Regions from separate parts of the Streptomyces sp. NPDC037401 genome, predicted to be linked through region 1. Evidence: riboswitches for the same ligand, from Rfam matches in the RefSeq annotation. Region 1 holds a riboswitch; each other region holds the start of a gene.

Region 1 (7,786 bases):
GGAGGCTCTAGAGGGATCTAGAGGTTCAGCGGGTTCTGCGGTTCAGCCTGTTCGGCCGGTTCAGCCCTTGAACCGCGGGAACGCGGAGCGGCCCGCGTACACGGCGGCGTCGTCGAGGATCTCCTCGATGCGCAGCAGCTGGTTGTACTTGGCGACGCGGTCCGAGCGGGCCGGGGCGCCGGTCTTGATCTGACCGCAGTTCACGGCGACGGCGAGGTCGGCGATGGTGACGTCCTCGGTCTCGCCGGAGCGGTGCGACATCATGCACTTGAAGCCGTTGCGCTGGGCCATCTCGACGGCGTCCAGGGTCTCGGTCAGCGAACCGATCTGGTTCACCTTCACGAGCAGGGCGTTGGCGGAGCCTTCCTCGATACCGCGGGCCAGACGCTCGGGGTTGGTGACGAACAGGTCGTCACCGACGATCTGGACCTTGGCGCCGAGCTTGTCGGTGATGACCTTCCAGCCGGCCCAGTCGTCCTCGAACAGCGGGTCCTCGATGGAGACCAGCGGGTACGCCTCGACGAGCTCGGCGTAGTACTCGGTCATCTCGGCGGCCGAGCGGGACTGGCCCTCGAACTCGTACTTGCCGTCCTTGTAGAACTCGGACGCGGCGACGTCGAGCGCGAGCGCGATGTCCTTGCCCGGGACGTAGCCGGCCTGCTTGATGGCCTCGACGATGAGGTCGAGCGCGGCGCGGTTGGACTCCAGGTTCGGGGCGAAGCCGCCCTCGTCGCCCAGACCGGTCGAGAGGCCCTTGGTGTGCAGGACCTTCTTGAGGGTGTGGTAGACCTCGGCACCCCAGCGGAGGGCCTCGGAGAAGGACTCCGCGCCGATCGGCGCGATCATGAACTCCTGGATGTCCACGTTGGAGTCGGCGTGCGAGCCGCCGTTCAGGATGTTCATCATCGGAACGGGCAGCAGGTGCGCGTTCGGGCCGCCGAGGTAGCGGAAGAGCGGCAGGTCCGAGGCCTCGGACGCGGCGTGGGCCACGGCGAGCGACACGCCGAGGATGGCGTTGGCGCCGAGGGAGCCCTTGTTGTCGGTGGCGTCCAGGTCGAACATGGCCTGGTCGATCAGGCGCTGCTCGGTGGCGTCGTAGCCGACCAGCTCGGGGCCGATCTGCTCGATGACGGCCAGGACGGCCTTCTCGACGCCCTTGCCCATGTAGCGGTTGGGGTCACCGTCGCGGAGCTCGATGGCCTCGAAGGCACCGGTGGAGGCGCCGGACGGAACGGCAGCACGGCCGGTGCTGCCGTCGTCGAGGCCCACCTCGACCTCGACCGTGGGGTTGCCTCGGGAGTCCAGGATTTCCCGGGCTACGACGACGTCGATGGACGGCACGAGCATCTCCTTCTGGGATGTGACGCTGGGTGTGCGGTGGCGCGTGGGCCGTGCGGTGGCCCTGCCGGTCTAGAGCCTAACCGCCCCGGGGCGGTCGGCCGCCCGACCGCCCGGGTCCTGGGACGAAAAAGGGTCCGAATACCCGTGTTCCAGGACAATCAGCCCTTGATCAACTGCCCGGAGACACGCGTCCGCCCGGTGCGCCGGGGGGAAGTGCGCACCGGGCGGGGCCTGGTTGCCGCGGTCCGGCCGGGGGCCGGGGGAGGTCCGGCCGGAGCCGGGCGGGGTCAGGAGAGCTTGAGCATCTGGCCCGGGTAGATGAGGTTCGCGTCGCTCACGATGTCCTTGTTCAGCTCGAAGAGCTTCTCCCAGCCGCCGGACACCTTCTGGGCGTCGGCGATGGTGCCGAGGGTGTCGCCGGCCTTGACCTCGTACGAGCCGTTGCCCTTCTTGTAGCCCGTGGCCGGGGCGGCGGACGGCGCGGAGGCTGCCGGGGCCTTCGAGCGCTCGGAGCGGGTGGTCGGCGCCGACTCCTCGCGGGTCTCCTTGCGCTTCTCGGCCGGCTTCGAGGAGCCGGAGGAGGAGCCCTCGTCCGAGGAGCCGCCGTTCGAGGCGCGGGACAGGCCGACGCCGCAGCTCGGCCAGGCACCCTTGCCCTGGACCGCGAGGACCTTCTCGGCCACGGCTATCTGCTGGGACTTGGAGGCCTGGTGGGCGTTGGGGGCGTAGGCGGTGCCGCCGAAGCCGGCCCAGGTGGACGGGGCGAACTGCAGGCCGCCGTAGTAGCCGTTGCCGGTGTTGATGGACCAGTTGCCGCCGGACTCGCACTGGGCGACGGCGTCCCACTCGGAGGTGGTGGCGGCGCTGGCGGTGCCGGCGGCCATGAGCGGGGCGGCGACCGCGGCACCGGTGACACCGGCGAGGGTCACGATGCGGGTGGCCTTGCTGGGACGACGGTGCTTGCCCTTGCCCGAAAGCAGCATGGAACTTCTCCTCACCGACGCCTGCGAGGTGAGCTGTCGGGTTCGGGCGGATGAAGTCGCCCGGCCGCGCGACTGGCGCGCGGCTTCACCCCAAGCCGTTCCGTGACCGTCTCTCAACGGCCGGGTCCGGCACTTACCTTGGGTCCCCCGCTCCTGCCTTCGGCGCTTGCGCGACGACTGTTCCCCCCGTCCGCCGGCAGGATTCGGCGATGCGGTCGAAGGAGCCCGCGGTGGCGAGCGGTTCAGACCGTAGACAGACGTCTCCCCGATGTTCAAGGTCGGACATCGGGGAGAAAACGCCCTTACCCACCCCTACGCGGGAAGCGTTTGCGCAGGTGAGCGGGTGTATTACGGAACCATCACGGCGGAACTCGCCCACTGACGGGAAGAGATGCATGTCTCACTTCGAAGAAGTCGGACATTTGCTACCGTAACGGGTCATCAGGGCCGCCCGAAGTGCCCCTATTTCTCGCTTAGATCGAGATTCTGGCCAGGCTTGATCAGGTCCGCGTCTTCGCCGATCAGGCGCTCGTTCGCCTCGTACAGAGCGTTCCAACCGCCCTTCACGCCCTTGGCATCCGCGATCTCCGACAGGCTGTCACCCGGCTTGACGGTGTACGAGGGCTCGGGCGTCACCTTCGACGGGTCGTCAGCGCCGAGCGGGATCTCGTCGGCCGGCGCGCCGCGGTGGCGGCCGGTGCCCTCACCCGGAGCGGGGGTGGTGGTGGCGCCGGGGGTCTCCGGCGCGGCCTGGGTGGCGGGGAAGCCGGGGGTGCCGGGCAGGACCGGCGTGCCGGGAGTCCCGGGCGTGAGGGGCAGCGTCGGCGAACCCGGGTCGGTCGACCCCGGGGTGCCGGGAGTTCCGGGCGTGCCCGGGGTTCCGGGAGTGCCGGGCGTGCCCGGAGTGCCCGGGGTCGTGGGCGTGCCCGGGGTGCCGGGCACGGTCGGCGTACCGGGGGTGGCGGGCGTGGTCGGCGTACCGGGCGTCGTCGGCGTGCCCGGGGTCGTGGGCGTGCCGGGGGTGGCCGGCGTGCCGGGGGTGGCCGGGGTCGCGGGCTCCTCCGGCTTCCCGGCGCCGGGGACGACGTGGTCCGGGCGGACCGGGGAGGGGGCCACCGGGCGCGGGGACGCGGCCGAGCCGGGGTCCACGTCGGCGGCGGGGCCGGACTTCGTGAGCCCCGAGGTGCTGCCGCACAGCGGCCAGGCCTCGGGCCCCTTCGAGCCGAGGACCTTCTCGGCGACGGCTATCTGCTGCGAGCGGCTGGCCAGGTCGGCGCGCGGGGCGAACTCCAGCCCGCCCGCCGACTTCCACATCTCCTGGGTGAACTGCAGCCCGCCGTAGGAGCCGTTGCCGAAGTCGGCACTCCAGGTGCCACCGCTCTCGCACTCGGCGACCTTGTCCCACGTGGCGGTGTCCGCGGCCGACGCGTTCGTGGCGGCGAGCAGGGGCAGCGCGAGTGCGGAGCCGGTGACTCCGGCCGTGACGACGAGCGCGGGGGCCTGACGAGGGCGCCTGTGACGGCCGTTCCCGGAACGCATGTGTTGGACCTTTCACGTGGGGGCAAAGGGGCGACGGCGAACGTAGCGGGCTTCGAACGCTTGTCACAAGTCGATGCAGCGCAGATCACGTAAAGGTCACACTCCTGACGCCTTGTCAGGAATGATTGACTCCGGTTCAGTTCGTTTGCGGGGTGAATTCCACGGGAAGTGTGCGCAGCCCGCGCATGATGAGCCCGCCCCGCCAGCGCAGTTCGGACGGATCGACGGCAAGCCGCAGGTCCGGCAGCCGGGTCAGCAGGGTCGCCAGCGCGGTCTGGCCCTCCAGCCGGGCCAGCGGAGCGCCGAGGCAGTAGTGGATCCCGTGCCCGTATCCGAGGTGCTGGTTGTCCGTGCGCGAGAGATCCAGGGCGTCCGGGTCGGCAAAGCGCGCCGGGTCGCGGTCCGCGGCAGCCAGGACGACCAGCACCGGGTCCCCGGCCGCGATGTCCCGGCCGCCGAGGGTGAGCGGGCGGGTGGCGAACCGCCAGGTGGCCAGCTCGACCGGTCCGTCGTAGCGCAGCAGCTCCTCCACACCGGTGGCGAGGAGTCCGGTTTCGCCCGCAGCGAGGGAGGTCTGCAGCCGCGCGCGCTGTTCCGGATTCGCAAACAACGAGTGAACGCCGTTGCCGATGAGGTTCACCGTGGTCTCGAAGCCGGCGAAGAGCAGGATGAAGGCCATGGCGGCGGCCTCGTTCTCCGTCAGGTGCTCGCCGTGGTCGCTCGCCCGGATCAGACCGGAGATGAGGTCGTCGCCCAGGTCGTCCCTTTTGCGGTGGATCAGCTCGACGAGGTAGTTCCGCATCTTCTTGACCGACCGGGCCACTCCCCCGCGCGGACCGCCGCCGTGCCGGATCATCATCCCGGCCCAGTCGCGGAAGTCGTCCTGGTCCTCCCGTGGTACGCCGAGCATCTCGCAGATGGCGTAGATGGGGAGCGGGAAGGCGAACTCGTGGATGAGGTCCGCCTCCCCCCGGGCCGCGAAGCCGTCGATGAGGTGGTCGGTGAGCTCCTGCACCCGCGGGGTGAACTCCGCGACCCGGCGGGGGGTGAAGGCCTTGGACACCAGGCGCCGCAGCCGGGTGTGGTCCGGGGGGTCGATGTTGAGCAGATGCGTCATCAGCTCGGCCTTGCGCTCGCCCGGGATGCCCGTCTTGCCCTTGGCGTGCGCGGGCTCCGCATGATGGGCCGGGTTCTTGCTCAGCCGCTGGTCGGCGAGGGCCTGACGGGCGTCGTCGTACCGGGTGACGAGCCAGGCCTCGACCCCGCTGGGGAGCCGGGTGCGGTGGACCGGGGAGTGCTCGCGCAGCCAGGCGTAGGCCGGGTACGGGTCGGTGGCGAACTCCCAGTCGAACAGGTTCGGGGCCGGGGGTGCGGCGGGGGCTGCGGCGGTCTCTTCGTGCACCACCCGACCGTAACCCGCCAGGCCACCGCACATCCCATATGACTGGTTCGTGACGGCTGTCCGTAGATCGGACAGACCTTGACCTGAGGCGAGCGGCCGTTCCTACTTTCGGTTTTGTGGATGTGAGGATCTTGAAAAGCAGCTTCGCGGTGGTGGAGAGACGGGCCGAGCACGCGGTCAAGTTCTTCTACTCGCACCTCTTCTGGCACAACCCCCACGTCCGGGAGATGTTCCCGCCGGCGTTCGAGGACATGGAGCGCCAGCGGGACCGGCTGTTCGCAGCCCTGACCCATGTGATCACCCACCTGGAGGACGAGGCCCTCGGCCGCTACCTGCGCGACCTCGGGCGCGACCACCGCAAGTTCCTGGCGGGCCCCGAGCACTACGCCGCCGTGGGCACCAGCCTGCTCGCCGCCCTCGCCGAGGCCTCGGGCGACGCCTGGAGCCCCGCCGTGGAGAAGGCGTGGGGCGAGGCGTACTCGGCGATCGCCGACGCGATGATGGCGGGCGCCTCCTCCAGTACGGGCCCGCCCTGGTGGGACGCGGAGATCGTCCAGCACCTCCAGTACGGCCGGGACATCGCCGTACTGACGCTGCGCCCGCACGCACCGCTGCCCTACGTGCCCGGCCAGTACGTCAGCCTCAGCAGCGAGCGGGTGCCGACCACCTGGCGCACGTACTCCATCGGCAACGCGCCACGCCCCGACCACACCCTGGACCTGCACGTCAGCCGGATCGACCGCGGCCGCGTCAGCACCGCACTGGTACAGGACGTGCAGCCCGGGGAGTCGGTCCGGCTGGGCGCCGCGGGCGGGGCGATGACCCTGCGCCGCGGATCGGGGCGCCCGCTGAGCTTCGTCGCCGCCGGCACCGGCTGGTCACCGGTGCGCGCCATGCTGGAGGACCTGGTCCGGCAGCCTCCGGACCAGCGCGTGCGGCTGTTCGTGGTCGCCCGCGACGGCGCGCACCTCTACGACCGCCCGCTGATCGACGCCTGGCAGGACCGCATGCCGTGGCTGTCCGTCACCTACATCACCCCCGCGCCCGGTCAGCACCGCAACCAGGCCACCGACCGGCTCGCGACCGCGCTGAGCAACCGGGGCAGCTGGCCCGACCAGGACGTGTACCTCAGCGGCCCGCCGCTGTTCATCGACGAGACCGCGCACCTCCTGGAGGAGCTCGGCGCGGACCCCGGCCGGACGTTCTACGACTCCGTACCGGCCACCGGCTCGACGCGGACCCGGCCACTGGGCTTCGGCGAGTGGTTCCTCGACCGGCCCGCACCGCACTGGCACAACCCCTCGGGCCGCGCCCCGCGCGATCCCCGGCGCGACCGCTAGGTCTCCCTAGGCCGACGCCTGCCCGCCGACGCCCTCGGCGGCACGGATCGCGTCCCGGTACACCCGGGCCGCCGCGCGCAGCGCGGTCTCCGGATCCACCCCCTGCGCCTCGGCGCGCGCCGCCAGCGCCAGCAGTTCGTACCCGATGCCCTCCCCCTCGGGCAGCGGCACGTCCACGGCACCCGAGCGGACCCGGCCCGCCAGCTTCGCCGCGAGCGCGAGCGCCGGCTGCCCCAGCGGGATCCCCTCGGTCACCGAATCGCGCTGCTTCTCGACCGCTTTGGTGCGCGTCCAGTGGGCCTTGACCTCCTCCGGCGTCTCGGCGCTGGCGTCGCCGAAGACGTGCGGATGGCGGTGTACGAGCTTCTCCACGATCGTCCCGGCCACGTCGTCGATCGAGAACCGCTCCTCGTCTTCGCCGGCCTCCTCCGCGATCCGCGCGTGGAAGACCACCTGGAGCAGTACGTCGCCCAGCTCTTCGCGCAGCGCCTCGCGGTCCCCGTCCTCGATCGCCTCGACGAGCTCGTACGCCTCCTCGATCCCGTACTTGGCCAGGTCCTCGTGGCTCTGGCGGGAGGACCAGGGGCACTCGCGCCGGATCCGGTCCATGACCTGGACCAGGTCGAGCAGCCGGGCGCCGGGCAGGTCGTACGAGCCGGGCAGCAGCTCCAGGTCCGGCATGCTCTGGCGGCCCGAGCCGGCCATCCGGGCCAGCCCGTCCGTGAGCCGCCGGTCGCCCTCGCCGCTCTGGACGACCACCACGGTGTGCCCGCCGGCACACGCCTCGACGAGCTCCCGGGCGTCCAGGAGCTCGTGTGCGACGGCGATGCCCGCCTCGCGCAGGTACGGCAGCTGCGGGTGGCCTGGGTCGGCGCACAGCACGCGGTCCGCGGCGCGCAGGGTCTGCCAGGCCTGCCAGGACAGCAGGCCGGCGGCGACCCGGTGGCTGGTGGTCAGCAGGACGATGCGGCCGGTGGCGGCCGAGGGGGCGGCGGGATCAGAAGCAGTCACGCTTCGAACCTACCTCCGGGCCCCGGGTCATCCCGCCACGGGTACCTCCGGCTCCTGCTGGGGCTTGGTGACCTGGCGGATCCACGGCGTGGTCGCGGGGCCCACGGTGAGCTGGGAGGCGTCCCAGGAGCCGTAGCGCGGGTTGACCTCGACGCCGAGCTCCTTGGCCG
Region 2 (7,786 bases), on a different contig from region 1:
CGGCCGCCCCGTTCCGCTGCACGAGATCGGCCTGGCGGACGCGGACCCGGCGCCCGAGGTCGGACTGAGCTTCCCGCGCGACGTGGCCGGGGCGGTACGGGCCGCGACGGACTTGTACCGGCTGGACCTGGCGGGGCGGCGCGGCGGTGGCGGGATCTGGCAGTCGCTGGCGGGCTCCTTCGCCGTCTCGGCGTACGCCACGCCCGCCTCCCGTTGGCTGATATCGCCCGCGGACAGTTCGGTGGCCCGGGAAGCTGCGCCCTTACGCCCTCCGGGGACGGGCACACCCGCCCCCGGCACACCCGCCCCCAGCGCTTCCGCCTCCGGCGCACCCGCGCCCAACTCCCCCTCTCCCGGAGCCCCCGCGGCCCCGGCCCCCGCAGAGCCGACCGCCGACGCCGCGGCGCAGCGCGTCGGCCACAGCGACGTGGCCAAGCTGCGCGAGGCGGCCGAGGACGCCCGCCGGTGGGACTCCAAGTACGGGGGCGGCGACTGGCGGTCCTCCATGGTCCCGGAATGCCTGCGGGTGGACGCGGCGCCGCTGCTGCTCGGTTCCTACTCCGACGAGGTGGGGCGGGCCCTCTTCGGCGCGACCGCCGAACTGACCCGGCTCGCCGGGTGGATGGCCTTCGACACCGGGCAGCAGGAGGCCGCGCAGCGGTACTACATCCAGGCGCTGAGACTGGCCCGCGCAGCAGCGGACGTGCCCCTCGGGGGCTACGTCCTCGCCTCGATGTCCCTCCAGGCCACCTACCGAGACTTCCCCGACGAGGGCGTCGACCTGGCGCAGGCGGCCGCGGAGCGCAACCGCGGCCTGGCCACCGCCCGCACCATGAGCTTCTTCCGGCTGGTCGAGGCCCGTGCGCACGCGAAGGCCGGCGACTGCCAGGCCGCCGGCGCCGCGCTGCGCGCCGCGGAGGGCTGGCTGGAGCGCTCACGGGACGGCGACGCCGACCCGAGCTGGCTGGGTTTCTACTCGTACGACCGCTTTGCGGCGGATGCTGCGGAATGCTACCGCGACCTCAAACTCCCCCGGCAGGTACGGCGCTTCACCGAGCAGGCCTTGTCCCGGCCGACCGAGGAGTACGTCCGCTCGCACGGACTGCGGCTCGTGGTGAGCGCGGTCGCCGAGCTGGAATCGGGCAACCTGGACGCAGCGTGCGCCCAGGGCACCCGGGCGGTGGAGGTGGCGGGCCGGATCTCCTCGGCGCGCACCACGGAGTACGTGCGCGACCTGCTGCACCGGCTGGAGCCGTACGGCGACGAGCCGCGTGTCGCGGAGCTGCGCGAGCGGGCCCGCCCGCTGCTGGTGACCCCCGCCTAGCGGGATTGTCAGTGCCGGGGTGCAGACTCGGACGTGGGAGGTGGCATGGACTGCGACGTACTGGTGATCGGCGGCGGGATCGTCGGCCTGTCGACCGCGTACGCACTGTCGCGCCTGGCTCCGGGGACGCGCGTGGTGGTCCTGGAGAAGGAGCAGGGCCCGGCCCGGCACCAGACGGGGCGCAACAGCGGAGTGATCCACAGCGGGATCTACTACCGCCCCGGCTCGCTGAAGGCCCGGTTCGCGGTGCAGGGCGCGGCCGAGATGGTCAAGTTCTGCGCCGAGCAGGACATCGCGCACGAGGTCACGGGCAAGCTGATCGTCGCGACCGAGCGCGCGGAGCTGCCGCGGCTGCACGCCCTCGTCCAGCGCGGCCGGGAGAACGGCATCCCCGTCCGCGAGCTGGGCCCGGCGCAGATCGCGGAGTACGAACCGGAAGTCGCCGGGCTCGCCGCGATCCACGTGGGCACGACCGGGATCGTGGACTACGGCCAGGTCGCGGCCCGGCTGGCCGGGTCCTCGGGGGCCGAGATCGTCTACGGCGCCGAGGTCACGCTGATCTCGCGGCGCCCCTCGGCGGTCGCGGTCCGCACGGCGTCCGGACAGGTCTTCCGGGCCAAGGCGCTGGTGAACTGCGCCGGGCTCCAGTGCGACCGGGTCGCGCGCCTGGCGGGCGACGACCCGGGCATGCGGATCATCCCCTTCCGCGGCGAGTACTACGACCTGGCGCGCCCCGAGCTGGTGCGCGGCCTGGTCTACCCGGTGCCGGACCCGGCGTTCCCGTTCCTGGGGGTCCACCTGACCCGCGGGATCGGCGGCGGCGTCCACGTCGGACCCAATGCCGTACCGGCCCTCGCCCGCGAGGGGTACGGCTGGGGCACGGTCCGCCCGCGGGACCTCGCGACCAGCCTGGCCTGGCCGGGGGCCTGGCGGGTCGCCTCACGGCACTGGCGGTACGGAGCGGGGGAGATCCACCGCTCCCTGTCGAAGGCGGCGTTCACTGCGGCGGTGCGGAGGCTGCTGCCGGCTGTGGCGGAGGGCGATCTGCGGGCTGCGTCCGCCGGCGTGCGGGCGCAGGCGGTGCTGCGTGACGGGACGCTGGTCGACGACTTCCTGATCCGCGAGGCGCCGCGGACGGTCCACGTGCTCAACGCGCCGTCTCCCGCGGCCACGGCCTCCCTCCCCATCGGCCGCGAGATCGCCACCCGAGCCCTGGCCTCCCTCCGCCCCTGACCCCGCGCCTCAAACGCCGGCGAGGCCGGACATTCCAGCCCGCGCGGCGTTCGAGCGCACCGGGCGCGGAACGCACGGTCCGGGGGCCGCAGGCTTGCCCCCGGTTTCCGGAAGGGGGGCGGGTAGCGGAAAGGCTCCGCCGGGCCCCGGGCAAGAGCGGGACGTAGAATCGGACGCACTGTGTCTGAGTCCATGAACCCGCATCCCCAGCCGGACGCCCCCTCCTACACCGCCCCCCGCTGGCGCACGGAGCCGCGTTTTCCCGACGGGCCCTCGCCCGACCCCGCCGGTTCGCACCACGAGCGCCGCATCCGCAGCTTCCAGCCGCGCCGCAGCCGGGTGACCACCGGCCAGGAAGACGCCCTCCGGCGGCTCTGGGGCACCTGGGGCCTCGACATCGACGGGCACGAGGTCCTCGACCTCGGCAAGCTCTTCGACGGCCGTCCCGTCGTCCTGGAGATCGGCTTCGGCATGGGCGAGGCCACCGCCCAGATGGCCGCCGACGACCCGGACACCGGTGTGCTGGCCGCCGACGTGCACACCCCCGGCCAGGGCAACCTCCTCGCCCTCGCCGAGCGCAACGGCCTCGACAACATCCGCGTCGCCAACGGCGACGCGATCATCCTGCTGCGCGAGATGCTCCCGCCGGCCTCACTCGCCGGGCTGCGCGTGTACTTCCCGGACCCGTGGCCCAAGAAGCGCCACCACAAGCGCCGCCTGATCCAGCCGGAGTTCCTCTCGCTGGCCGCCACCCGCCTCGCGCCCGGGGCCCTGCTGCACTGCGCCACGGACTGGGAGCCGTACGCCGAGCAGATGCTCGAAGTCCTCACCGCACACCCGGACTTCGAGAACACCCAGGCCGACGGCGGATACGCGCCCCGGCCGGACTTCCGCCCCTTCACCCGCTTCGAGGGCCAGGGCATCGACAAGGGCCACGTCGTACACGACCTGCTCTTCCTGCGTACCGGGAACTGAAAACCCCGTCTGCGCCGGCGGCCCGCTCGTTAGGGTCGGTGGGGTGTTTCGGGCGATCCCTCGTACATCGGCCCGGGCCCGCGGCGTCGTGGTGGTCTGCGCGCTCGCGGCCGCCGGAGTGCTGATCCTGGCCCTGGTGCGGGAACAGACCGGTACGCCGGGCTTCTTCGTGGGGCTCGGCCTCGCCGTCCTCCCCGTACCGCCGCTCGCGGCCGCGTTCCGTCGGCTGGGGCGGCCGCGGGCGGGACCGGCGGACCGGACGGAGCCGCCGGGCCGTCCCTGGGCCCCGCTGCTGTTCTCCTTCGGCTGGGGCGCCTGCGCGGCGGCGCTGATCGCCATACTGGCGAACAGTTTCGCGACCCGCTGGATAGCCGCGGCCACCGCCGACCCGTACGACGCCGACCAGCTCGGCTCGATCGCGATCGCGCCCGTCGTGGAGGAACTGGCGAAGGCCGCCGCCCTGCTGCTCGTGTTCGTGTTCCGGCGGCGGCACCTGACCGGGCTCACGGACGGCTTCGTGCTCGCGGCGTTCACCGCCACCGGCTTCGCGTTCACCGAGAACATCCTCTACCTCGGCAACGCCTTCGGCGAAGACCTCGGCAGCGGCACCTCGGTGCTGGCCTCGATGACCGCGGCGACCTTCTTCGTGCGGATCGTGATGTCGCCGTTCGCGCATCCGCTGTTCACCGCGCTCACCGGGCTCGGCTTCGGACTGGCCGCCCTGACCGGCGCCGGCACACGCACCGGCACCGGCACCCCTACCCGCACGCGGGCCCGCCGCGTGCTGTTCCCGCTCGCCGGGCTGCTGCTGGCGATGGGCGTGCACGCCCTGTGGAACAGCTCTCCGGAGTTCGGCGAGCACGGTTTCTACGTCGTCTACGGGACCGTGATGGTCCCGGCGTTCGCCCTGCTGACCTGGCTGGCCGTCAGACGTCGAGGCCCTTGCTCTGCAGCCACGCCATCGGATCCTGCGTCGCCCCTCCGGTCCGCACCTCCAGATGCAGATGGGGTCCGGTGACGTTGCCGGTGGCGCCGACGCGGCCGATGGTCTCGCCGGTGCTCACGGTGCCGGAAGTCACCGACATCGAGGACAGGTGGCAGTACCAGATCTCCGTACCGTCATCGAGCCGGAGCACGATCCGGTAGCCGTACGCACCGGAGTACCCGGCCGACACGATCGTGCCGTTGTGGACGGCCTTCACCGGGGTGCCGGTGGGCGCGGCCAGGTCCAGGCCCGTGTGGTACCCGGAGGACCACATGGAGCCGGGGACGCCGTAGTGCGAGGTCACGGTGTACGAGGAGGTGGGCAGCGCGTAGCTCTTGGCGAGCTTGGCCAGCCGCTCTTCCTCGGCCTTGGCCTCGGCGGCGGCCTTCGCCGCGGCCTCGGCGGCGGCTTCGGCGGCCTTCGCCTTGGCTTCGGCGGCCTTGCGGGCGGCCTCCCGCTGTGCGGCAGCCTCCTTCGCGGCGGCCTCTTCCGCCGCCCTGGAGGCGGCTTCCTTGGCCTCGGCGGCCGCGGCGTCCGACTGGGACTCGGCCTGCTGCAGGATGCGGTTGCGGAGCACCTCGCCGGCGTCGGTGCCCGCCTCGGCCTGCTGCGGGCTGACACCCGCGGTGGTGAGGGGCGCGGCCACCGGGACGGTGTCGGCGGAGACCTCTTCCTCACCCGCGTCGCCGGGGAGCAGCGAGGGTATGGATATGGAGATCTGCGGCCGGTCCTGGGCGGTGGCGATGCCGCCCGCGCCGACGGCGGCGATGACGCCGACGCCGAGGACCGTGGAACTGCGGGCGAGGCCGCCGCGCTGCTTGGCGACGCGGTGGCGGCCGCGGACGGGACGGACGGAGTCCTCGGTGGGGTTCCACTCGCCCCACGCACCGGCGTTGGGGCCGTCGAGCACCTCGGAGGCTTCAGGGACAGGCCTGTTCGACGCCACGGGGGCGCACTCCTTTCCTTCCTTCTCGCCTACCGGGTTAGCTGACGGGTTCGGAGCAGGAAGGTCTCCTACGGGCCCAATCGGACCCGATTCACCCCAAATTGGTGGTTCCCCGGTTCCCTTGCGGAATTCGGCGCGCACGCGCGCGGCGCCGTCTGGGGCGACGGCTGGGACAACCGCGCTGCGTTATCGAACGGTAATAGACACAGGGGAGTGAATCCAAGCTGTTGCGATTGTTCCTTCGCGTGTATCAGCCACGCTCTGACCAGCTCTGGCCTGGACTTTTACTAACAAGAGTGGGCCAAAGCGGACGTTCTCCCGACCCCTTGGGTATCTCTCCAGCCACACCAGCCCCCTGACGGATCGTCAACTGCACTGCGGAGCGCGCCCTGTTGACTACCGTGCGTGAGCACGAAGTCTACCGGTTCCGGACCACCGGGACCGTACGCCGCCGGGCCGGCTCCCCCTCCAGCGGCCGCCCGACCGCCAGCAGCGCCATGTCGTCCGTCGCCCCGCCGCCGGTGTGCCGGCGCACGTCCGTGATCAGCGCGGTCAGCAGCGCGTCCGGCCCGGGGAAGATCCGCCCGCGCAGCCGCTGCGGAGGGTCGTAGAACTCCCCCGCCCGGTCCCGCGCCTCGGTCAGCCCGTCCGTGTACACCAGCAGCGTCGCCCCCGCCGGGAACGCCCACTCGTCCGCCAGGTCCGGGTGGCCGGCGGCGAGCTCGCCCATGCCCAGCGGCAGCGCGTGCTCGGCGGGCTCCAGCGCCCGCAGCCTGCCGTCCGCATGCAGCAGCAGCGGCTCGGGGTGCCCCCGGTTGACCACGCGCAGCACGTCCCCGCCGGGCGGGATCTCGGCCAGCACGCAGGTGGTGAACCCCTCCACGGCATCCAGGCTGTCGCGCCGCGTGCCCTCGCGGTCGAGCGCCCGCTCCAGCCGGCGGGCCACCCCGGTCAGGGTGGGCTCCAGCTCCGCGGCCTCCCGGAAGGCCCCCAGGACCACCGCGACGGCCTCCACCGCCCCCATCCCCTTGCCCCGTACGTCCCCCACGGCCAGCCGGACCCCGAACGGCGTCTCCTGGACCGCGTACAGGTCGCCGCCGATGAACGCGTCCGCCTCGGCGGCCTCGTACCGGGCGGAGACGTGCAGCCCGCCGATCCGCTCGGCGGGCGTGGGCAGCACGGCGCGCTGCGCCGCCTCCGCGATCTCGCGGGCCGAGGCGAGCCGCTCCCCGCTGCGCCGGACCACCCGGTTGATCAGCACGGCGAGCCCCGAGACGGTCAGCACGGTCACCAGCTCGGTGAGCGCCTCCACCTTCCAGGTCGTGCCGTGGTGGACGTGCAGCAGCAGGACGGTGCCCGAGGCGAGCGCGCCGGTGAGCAGGGTGGTGGCGAGCGCGAAGAGCGGAGCCGCGACCAGCGGAGCCGCGGAGAAGAAGGGCGAACCGGTGAAGCTCGGCGGGGTGAGCACGTCGAAGACGAGCCCCAGCAGCACCAGCAGCACGGGCAGCGCGCGCACGAACCTCCGGGCGATCGCGCTCCCACCAGCCTGCCCCTGCCCCACCACGGTGTTCTCCTGCCCGGTCCGCTCGCACGGGTGCGGACCGCTGCCGCCTCGCCCCACAAGGCTGCGGCCGCACCGCACGGCCGGCCACCGGGCCACGGCCGAAAGGGGTACGGAACGACGAAGGCCCGGATCCGTGAGGATCCGGGCCTTCGTACTGGAGTAGCGGGGACAGGATTTGAACCTGCGACCTCTGGGTTATGAGCCCAGCGAGCTACCGAGCTGCTCCACCCCGCGTCGGTAAACACCACTCTACGCTATGCCGGAGGCCCTCCGCGCCACCTTTTCCCGCAGGTCACAGCGAGCCGACGAATCCGGCGAGGTTCCGCCGGGTCCTCTCGATCTGCTCGTCCACCGTCAGCGACTCCTCGAAGCGGCCGCCGGGCTCCGGCAGCTTCTTCCCGCGCACGTACAGCGAGCAGGCCAGGTCGGTGCAGACGTAGAGGCCGACGGAGTTCCCCTCCCGGCCCTCGCGGCCCCGCTTGCGGGCCGTCATCAGCGAGACCCCGCCGCCCGGATGGGTGGTCAGGCACAGGGAGCACATGCTGCGGTGCAGGAACCCGCGCTTGACCTCGGGGAAGCGGAGCGTGATCCCGACGAGCCGGTCCTCGTGCTCGGTCACCAGATAGGTGCGGTCGGGCGCCGAGAGGTCCCGCCAGCCCAGGAAGTCGAGGTCCTCCCACGGCCGCTCCGCCAGGTCGCGCGGCAGCGGCAGCCGCTGGGCCTCCCCCTTCGAGCAGTTCACGAACGACGTGCGGATCT
Region 3 (7,786 bases), on a different contig from region 1:
TGCACAAAATCCTGACCGGCCGGCAGGATTTCTCCAAACTGCGCGGGAAGGGAGGTCTTTCCGGATACCCTTCGCGATCCGAATCCGAGCACGACGTGATCGAGAACTCCCACGCGTCCACCGTGCTCGGCTGGGCGGACGGCCTGGCCAAGGCCCGCGACCTGCGGGGCGGCACCGGCCACGTCGTCGCCGTGACGGGAGACGGCGCGCTGACCGGCGGGATGGCCTGGGAGGCGCTCAACAACATCGCCGCCGCCAAGGACCGCCCGCTCGTCATCGTCGTCAACGACAACGAACGCTCCTACGGACCCACGGTCGGCGGTCTCGCCGACCACCTGGCGACCCTGCGCACCACCGACGGCTACGAGCGCTTCCTCGCCCGCGGCAAGGAGGTGCTGGAGCGCACACCGGTGGTCGGGAAGCCGCTCTACGGGAGCCTGCACGGGGCGAAGAAGGGCTTCAAGGACACCTTCGCACCCCAGGGCATGTTCGAGGACCTGGGCCTGAAGTACCTCGGGCCGGTCGACGGGCACGACATCGGGGCGGTGGAGAGCGCACTGCGCCGGGCCGCGCGGTTCCGCGGCCCCGTCCTCGTGCACTGCATCACCCAGAAGGGCCGCGGCTGCCCGCCCGCGCTCGCCCACGAGGCCGACCGCTTCCACACGGTCGGCACGATCGACCCGTACACCGGGGAACCGCTCTCCCCGCCGTCCGGCCCCTCGTGGACCGAGGTGTTCGGCGCGGAACTGGCCCGGATCGGGGCGGAGCGCCCGGACGTGGTCGCGATCACCGCGGCCATGCTCCACCCCGTCGGGTTCACGGAGTTCGCCGCGCGCTTCCCGGAGCGGGTGTGGGACGTGGGCATCGCCGAACAGCACGCCGTCACCTCGGCGGCCGGCCTGGCCGCCGGCGGGCTGCACCCCGTCGTCGCCGTCTACTCCACCTTCCTCAACCGTGCGTTCGACCAGGTCCTGATGGACGTCGCCCTGCACGGGTGCGGGGTCACCTTCGTCCTCGACCGGGCCGGGATCACCGGCGTGGACGGCGCCTCGCACAACGGCATGTGGGACATGTCCCTGCTCCAGGTGGTCCCCGGCCTGCGGATCGCCGCCCCGCGCGACGCCGGCCAGCTGCGGGCCCAGCTGCGCGAGGCGCTCGGCGTACGGGACGCGCCGACGGTGCTGCGCTTCCCCAAGGAGGCGGCGGGCGAGCCGGTCCCGACCGTCGGCCGGATCGGCGGGATGGACGTACTGCACCGCACCCCCGGACCGCAGGACGTGCTGCTGGTCTCGGCCGGAGCGCTCGCGCCGGTCTGCCTCGGCACGGCCGCCCTGCTCACCGAGCGGGGCATCGGCTGCACGGTGGTCGATCCGCGCTGGGTCAAGCCCGTGGACGAGGCCCTCGCGCCGCTCGCGCGCGGCTTCCGGCTCGTCGCCGTCGTCGAGGACAACAGCCGCAGCGGCGGGGTCGGCTGGGCGGTGGGCCAGGCGCTGCGGGACGCCGGGGCCGACGTACCGCTGCGGACGTACGGGATCCCCGAGAGCTTCCTCGCCCACGGCAAACGCTCCGAGGTGCTCGCGGACATCGGCCTGACGCCGGTGGAGATCGCGGGGCGGATCAGCGAGGCCCTGGCGGGGGCCGAGCGGACGGGGCACCCACCGCAGGTGGGGCGGGCGGGGCCGGGGATGAACGCCGAACTGCGAAACACAGGAGACGAGGAGAAGAGCGCATGACCGACGCAGCCGCAGCCGCAGCCGGATCCGCATCGGCCGCTTCCGGCGGGTTCGACCTCGGGAGGCTGCTCGCCGAGCGCGGCGGGGAGCGGTACGAGCTGCACTCCCGGTACCTCAACCACCAGCTGCCGCGCATGCTGCACACCATCGGCTTCGACAAGGTCTACGTACGGGCCGAAGGCGCGCACTTCTGGGACGACGAGGGCAACGACTACCTCGACATGCTCGCCGGATTCGGGGTGATGGGCCTCGGCCGGCACCACCCGGTGGTGCGCAAGGCGCTCCACGACGTGCTGGACGCCTCCCTCGCGGACCTGACCCGCTTCGACTGCCAGCCGCTGCCCGGCCTGCTCGCCGAACGGCTGCTGGCCCACAGTCCGCACCTGGACCGGGTGTTCTTCGGGAACAGCGGGACCGAAGCCGTCGAGACCGCGCTGAAGTTCGCCCGGTACGCGACCGGCCGGCCGAGGGTCCTCTACTGCACCCACGCCTTCCACGGCCTGACGACGGGCTCCCTCTCGGTCAACGGCGAGAGCGGCTTCCGGGACGGATTCGCCCCGCTGCTGCCGGACACCGCGGTCCCGCTGGGCGACGTCGCCGCGCTGGAACGCGAACTCGGGCGCGGGGACGTGGCGGCCCTGATCGTCGAACCGGTCCAGGGCAAGGGCGTGCACGAGGCTCCGCCCGGATACCTGCGGGCGGCGCAGGAGCTGCTGCACCGCCACAAGGCGCTGCTGATCGCCGACGAGGTGCAGACCGGTCTCGGGCGGACCGGTGACTTCTACGCGTACCAGCACGAAGCGGGCGTGGAGCCGGACCTGGTCTGCGTGGCCAAGGCGCTGTCGGGCGGCTACGTGCCGGTCGGTGCCACCCTGGGCAAGGACTGGATCTTCAAGAAGGTGTACTCGTCGATGGACCGGGTGCTGGTGCACTCGGCGAGCTTCGGGGCGAACGCGCAGGCGATGGCCGCCGGGCTGGCGGTGCTGTCCGTGATGGAGGACGAGGAGACCGTGGCGCGGGCCCGTGCGACGGGCGACCTGCTGAGGGGGCGGCTGGCCGCGCTGGTGGACGAGTACGAGCTGCTGCACGAGGTGCGCGGGCGCGGGCTCATGATCGGGATCGAGTTCGGGCGGCCGTCGTCGCTCGGGCTGCGGAGCCGGTGGACGATGCTCCAGGCGGCCCGGAAGGGCCTGTTCGCGCAGATGGTCGTCGTGCCGCTGCTGCAGAAGCACCGGATCCTGACCCAGGTGTCCGGGGACCACATGGAGGTCATCAAGCTGATTCCGCCGCTGGTCGTCGACGAAAAGGACGTGGACCGCTTCGTCACGGCGTTCCGCGAGGTCATGGACGAGGCGCACGCGGGCGGCGGGCTGATGTGGGACTTCGGCAAGACGCTGGTGAAGCAGGCGGTCGCGAACCGGTGATGCCCGTGGACGGGTGAGGCCGTGGACCGGTGAGGCCGTGAACCGGTCCGGCAGTACCCGGAAGGTCGGTACGGGGTACGGGGCCCGGCCCCGTACCCCGTGGGTGATGAGGGTTACGCGAGCAGCCGGGTGCGCAGCCGCTCCAGGGTCGCGGGCGTGAGCCCGAGGCCGTCCGACAGGTACGGCTCCACGCCGCCCCACCTCTCCTCGATGGCCTCGAACGCCGCGTCCAGATAGGCGGCGCGCGCTTCGAAGAGCGGGCTGAGCAGGGCCGTCACCTCGGGGGAGGGCGGCGCGTCGGGCGTGCCGCTGCGCCTGATCCGGTAGCGGCGGTGGGGGGCGTTCGACTCCAGGTAGTCCGCGGTGATCGCCTCGCGCCCCACGCCGAGCGCGAGCAGGGTCACGGCGACGGAGAGGCCGGCCCGGTCCTTCCCGGCCGCGCAGTGCATCAGCACCGGGACGCTGTCGTCCGCGATCGCGTGGACCACCCGGCTGTGCTCCGCCGTCCGCTCCTTGATCATCTTGCGGTACGAAGCGGACATACGGGCCGCGGCCTTTCCGTCGCCGAGGATTCCGTGGAGCTGTTCGAGGTTGCCGTCGCGGACCATGTTCCAGAACTCGCTGCCGTCGGCGGGGTCGGAGAGCGGGATGTTGACGTTCCGGACGCCGACGAGCTCGACGTCCGGACCCTCCACCGCATGGTCGGCGGCGTTGCGGAAGTCGAAGACGGTGTGCAGTCCGAGCGAGTTGAGGTACTCGGTATCCGTATCGGTGGCATGGGCGAGATGTCCGCTTCGGAAGAGATGCCCCGAACGCACCCGACGTCCGTCCATGGCCGGAAGGCCGCCTACGTCACGGAAGTTGCGCACTCCGGCGAGCTCCGGCTCCAGCGGCGGGGTGTGCGGTATGCGGAGGGTCACGTGAGCTCCCGATGTGTCCGAATTGCACTACTTGGCGTCAAGTTACCGCAGGGATGGGGCAGATGTGCACCCGGCCCGTGAGCAGGATCATACGGTGACCGTGAGTGTCGGCGGTCCGAACGTGAATTGCCTTGTAGGGGCGGCTGTTACACGGCTGCAATGGACGGACAGTGACCGGAATTCCGGCGATCATTCAGCTCGCGGATTCTTTTGGTGAATTCACGGCTTGTTCCGTTCGGCCGAACTCGATTACGGTCACCGCCGAGCCGGGTGGAACGCCGAGTCCTGCCGCCGCCCGGAAACCGCATCCGACCAATACGTGCGGCAGGAGCGGGGGAACCAGGTAAGCCGCCGTACCGGAGAAAGATCCGGAACGGCTTGGGGTGAAGCCCTACGAGTACTCCTCGTACGGCCGGACATCTCCAGTCCGAACCCGACAGCTCACCTCGCAGGCGACGGAGAGGAATTCGCCATGCCCGGAAAGGGTAAGCACCGCCGCCCGAAGAGCAGCCCGATAACGCGCGGCTTCGTCGCCGCGGGGACCGGTGGGGCCGCGCTCGCGCTGCCGCTCATCGGTGCCACCGGCGCCCACGCCGCCGAGAAGGCGGCCGCGCCGACTGCGGCGCAGGCGCAGGTCCGGGCGCAGGCTCAGGCATTCGTTCAGGCGCAGGGGCACGTGCTCGGCGCGGCTTCGGTCGCGGCCAAGGCCGCCCCGGCGACGTACACCGTCGTCGCCGGCGACTACCTCTCCAAGATCGCCGCCGAGCAGGACCTCGACGGTGGCTGGGAGCGTCTGTACGCGGACAACCGGGAGGCGGTCGGCTCGGACCCGTCCCTGATCCACCCGGGCCTGGAGCTGACCCTGGGCGGCAAGGCGAAGGCCGGTGCCCGCGCGGAGGCCAAGCCCGAGGTCAAGCGCGAAGCCAAGGCCAAGGCCAAGGACAGGGGCGAGTCGAAGCGCGAGGGCTGGTCGAAGGGCGAGTCGAAGCGCGAGTCGAAGGCCGAGTCCAAGGTCGATTCGAACGGCGACACCGCCCCGGCGCCGCGCGCGGCGCGGTCCGCCGAACGGTCCGCCGCCGTCGGTTCCTCCTCGGACGGGGCGCAGGGCTCCTCGGAGGCCGTGTCCGGTGCCGGCTTCGTGGCCCCGGTCAACGCCTCCGTCTCCACCTCGTACCGCCTGGGCGGCGCCATGTGGTCCAGCGGCTACCACACGGGTGTCGACTTCTCCGTCGGCTCCGGCACCAGCATCAAGGCGGTCGGCGCGGGCACCGTGGTCTCGGCCGGCTGGGCCGGTGCGTACGGCAACGAGGTCATCATCCGCCACGCGGACGGCCGCTACTCGCAGTACGCCCACCTCTCTTCGCTGAGCGTCTCCGCGGGCCAGAGCGTCGCGGCCGGCGAGTCGATCGGCCTGTCGGGTTCCACCGGCAACTCGACCGGCCCGCACCTCCACTTCGAGATCCGTACCGGCCCGTCGTACGGCCAGGACATCGACCCGCTCGCCTACCTGCGCTCGCACGGCGTGACCATCTGACCGGTATGAGCGTCGTACGGCCGATGGCCGGAACCCGAGTGGGGTTCCGGCCATCGGCCGTGCGGGGGCCGTATTCCTGGTTGGCCGAAACTGACCGGGTGGTATAGATCACCCTGCGTCAACCCTTGCCTACGGTCGCGTAGGTCACATCCTTCGGTGAAGGATGTGGTCCCGTGGCAGGCGATACAACTCTCATGGCATCCGATGGTGCGTTCCAGGCACCTTGCGCATCCCGCACGTCCGCGGCACCGGTCGGTTCGTACGCGGCCATCGGCGACAGCTTCACCGAAGGCGTCGGCGACCCGGGTCCCGACGGGACCTTCGTGGGCTGGGCGGACCGGCTCGCGGTGCTGCTCGCCGACCGCAGGGACGAGCACGACTTCCGGTACGCGAACCTCGCCGTGCGCGGCCGGCTCCTCGACCAGATCGTGGCGGAGCAGGTGCCCCGGGCCAAGGCGCTCGCGCCCGAGCTCGTCACCTTCTGTGCCGGCGGCAACGACATCATCCGGCCGGGCAGCGACCCCGACGACGTCGCCGAGCGGTTCGAGGCGGCCGTGGCCGACCTCACCGGCGCGGTGGGCACCGTGATGATCACCACCGGCTTCGACACCCGGGGCGTGCCCGTGCTGCGCCACCTGCGCGGCAAGGTGGCCACCTACTCCGCACACGTGCGGGCCATCGCCGACCGCTACGACTGCCCGGTGCTCGACCTGTGGTCGCTCAAGTCCGTCCAGGACCGGCGCGCTTGGGACGACGACCGCCTCCACCTGTCCCCGGAAGGCCACACCCGGGTCGCCCTGCGGGCCGCGCAAGTGCTCGGCATGGAGGTGCCGGCCGACCCGGACCAGCCGTGGCCGCCGCAGGAGCCGCGCGGGTCGGCCGAGGTCACCCGCGACAACATCCAGTGGGCGCGGGAGTACCTGGTGCCGTGGATCGGGCGCCGACTGCGCGGGGAGTCCTCGGGTGATCACGTCGAGGCGAAGCGGCCGGACCTGCTGCCGCTGTAGGGCCGGCTGCCGCTGTAGGGGCCGACTGCCGCTGTAGGGGGCGAAGGAATCCTTCGGGGCGGACACGCGTTGGGATGGGCAGGAAGCAATGCTTCCGCTGGGTGGCAGCGTGCCTATCGTGCCTATCGTGCTGTGTGAGGGGTTGCACGCGCCCCGGTGTCGATGCCGCCCGCTCATCGTCCGACCGCCTCAGGAGGCGCTTTGACCGGCTCTCGAACTCTCCGCTCCGAACTCCGTGCGCTGCGCCCGGAGGCGTTCGGTGCCGACCCGGCCGGTGCGCGGATGGAGCGGATCCGCCGCTCGCCGAACTTCGCCGACGGCGTGTTCCAGAACCCGGTCGGGGCCCGCCAGCGGCCGTCCGGTTCGATGCTGGAGTTCGCGAAGATCTACTTCCGCAAGGAAGAGCGGGCCCGCAGGGCGCCTGCGGCGCCCATTCCCGTGCACCCGACCACGCTGAAGGACCTGTCCCGGCCGCCGGCGGACGGCCTGCGGCTGACGTGGATGGGTCATTCCAGCGTGCTCGCCGAGATCGACGGCCGCCGGGTCCTCTTCGACCCGGTGTGGGGAGAGCGGTGCTCTCCGTTCCCGTTCGCCGGGCCGAAGCGGCTGCACGCCGTGCCGGTGCCGCTGGCGGCGCTGGGCGCCGTGGACGTGGTGGTGATCTCGCACGACCACTACGACCATCTGGATCTGCCGACGATCAAGGCGCTGGCGGGTACGGACACCGTTTTTGCCGTACCGCTGGGCGTGGGCGCGCACCTGGAGCGGTGGGGCGTTGCGGAGGACCGGATCCGGGAGCTCGACTGGAACGAGTCCACGAAGATCAACGGCCTGTCGCTGACGGCCACGCCCGCCCGGCACTTCTGCGGCCGGGGGCTGCGCAACCAGCAGCACACGCTGTGGGCGTCGTGGGTGGTGGCGGGTGACCAGCACCGGATCTACCACAGCGGGGACACCGGGTACTTCCCCGGCTTCAAGGACATCGGTGCCGAGCACGGGCCTTTTGATGCCACGATGATCCAGATCGGTGCGTACAGCGAGTACTGGCCCGACATCCACATGACGCCCGAGGAGGGCATGCGGGCGCACCTGGACCTCCAGGGCGGCCGGGTGCACGGCACGATGCTGCCGATCCACTGGGGCACGTTCAACCTCGCGCCGCACCCGT

The links. A riboswitch is a leader RNA that binds a small molecule or an ion and turns the genes downstream of it on or off. The one in region 1 is predicted to bind cyclic di-AMP.
Region 2: it holds a riboswitch for cyclic di-AMP, as region 1 does, so the genes downstream of both, ACZ7H1_RS11070 (M23 family metallopeptidase) here and ACZ7H1_RS13865 (transglycosylase family protein) in region 1, are expected to answer to the same signal.
Region 3: it holds a riboswitch for cyclic di-AMP, as region 1 does, so the genes downstream of both, ACZ7H1_RS00620 (M23 family metallopeptidase) here and ACZ7H1_RS13865 (transglycosylase family protein) in region 1, are expected to answer to the same signal.

The regions. Positions count from the first base shown of each region.
Region 1 is NZ_JBVJWO010000011.1:96,520-104,305, forward strand. It holds gene eno (phosphopyruvate hydratase) at 61-1,347, opposite strand; gene ACZ7H1_RS13865 (transglycosylase family protein) at 1,629-2,324, opposite strand; cyclic di-AMP (ydaO/yuaA leader) riboswitch at 2,328-2,499, opposite strand; gene ACZ7H1_RS13870 (transglycosylase family protein) at 2,787-3,863, opposite strand; gene ACZ7H1_RS13875 (cytochrome P450 family protein) at 4,000-5,265, opposite strand; gene ACZ7H1_RS13880 (globin domain-containing protein) at 5,388-6,605, shown strand; gene ACZ7H1_RS13885 (nucleoside triphosphate pyrophosphohydrolase) at 6,612-7,616, opposite strand; gene ACZ7H1_RS13890 (SurA N-terminal domain-containing protein) at 7,644-7,786, opposite strand, start outside.
Region 2 is NZ_JBVJWO010000009.1:15,347-23,132, forward strand. It holds gene ACZ7H1_RS11050 (sporulation protein) at 1-1,324, shown strand, start outside; gene lhgO (L-2-hydroxyglutarate oxidase) at 1,370-2,557, shown strand; gene trmB (tRNA (guanosine(46)-N7)-methyltransferase TrmB) at 2,750-3,532, shown strand; partial or broken gene ACZ7H1_RS11065 (PrsW family intramembrane metalloprotease) at 3,576-4,469, shown strand; gene ACZ7H1_RS11070 (M23 family metallopeptidase) at 4,459-5,463, opposite strand; cyclic di-AMP (ydaO/yuaA leader) riboswitch at 5,475-5,609, opposite strand; gene ACZ7H1_RS11075 (PP2C family protein-serine/threonine phosphatase) at 5,882-7,027, opposite strand; tRNA gene ACZ7H1_RS11080 (tRNA-Met) at 7,188-7,261, opposite strand; gene ACZ7H1_RS11085 (FBP domain-containing protein) at 7,320-7,786, opposite strand, start outside.
Region 3 is NZ_JBVJWO010000001.1:130,743-138,528, forward strand. It holds gene dxs (1-deoxy-D-xylulose-5-phosphate synthase) at 1-1,733, shown strand, start outside; gene ACZ7H1_RS00610 (aspartate aminotransferase family protein) at 1,730-3,157, shown strand; gene ACZ7H1_RS00615 (tyrosine-protein phosphatase) at 3,271-4,077, opposite strand; cyclic di-AMP (ydaO/yuaA leader) riboswitch at 4,377-4,547, shown strand; gene ACZ7H1_RS00620 (M23 family metallopeptidase) at 4,550-5,611, shown strand; gene ACZ7H1_RS00625 (SGNH/GDSL hydrolase family protein) at 5,806-6,618, shown strand; gene ACZ7H1_RS00630 (MBL fold metallo-hydrolase) at 6,820-7,786, shown strand, end outside.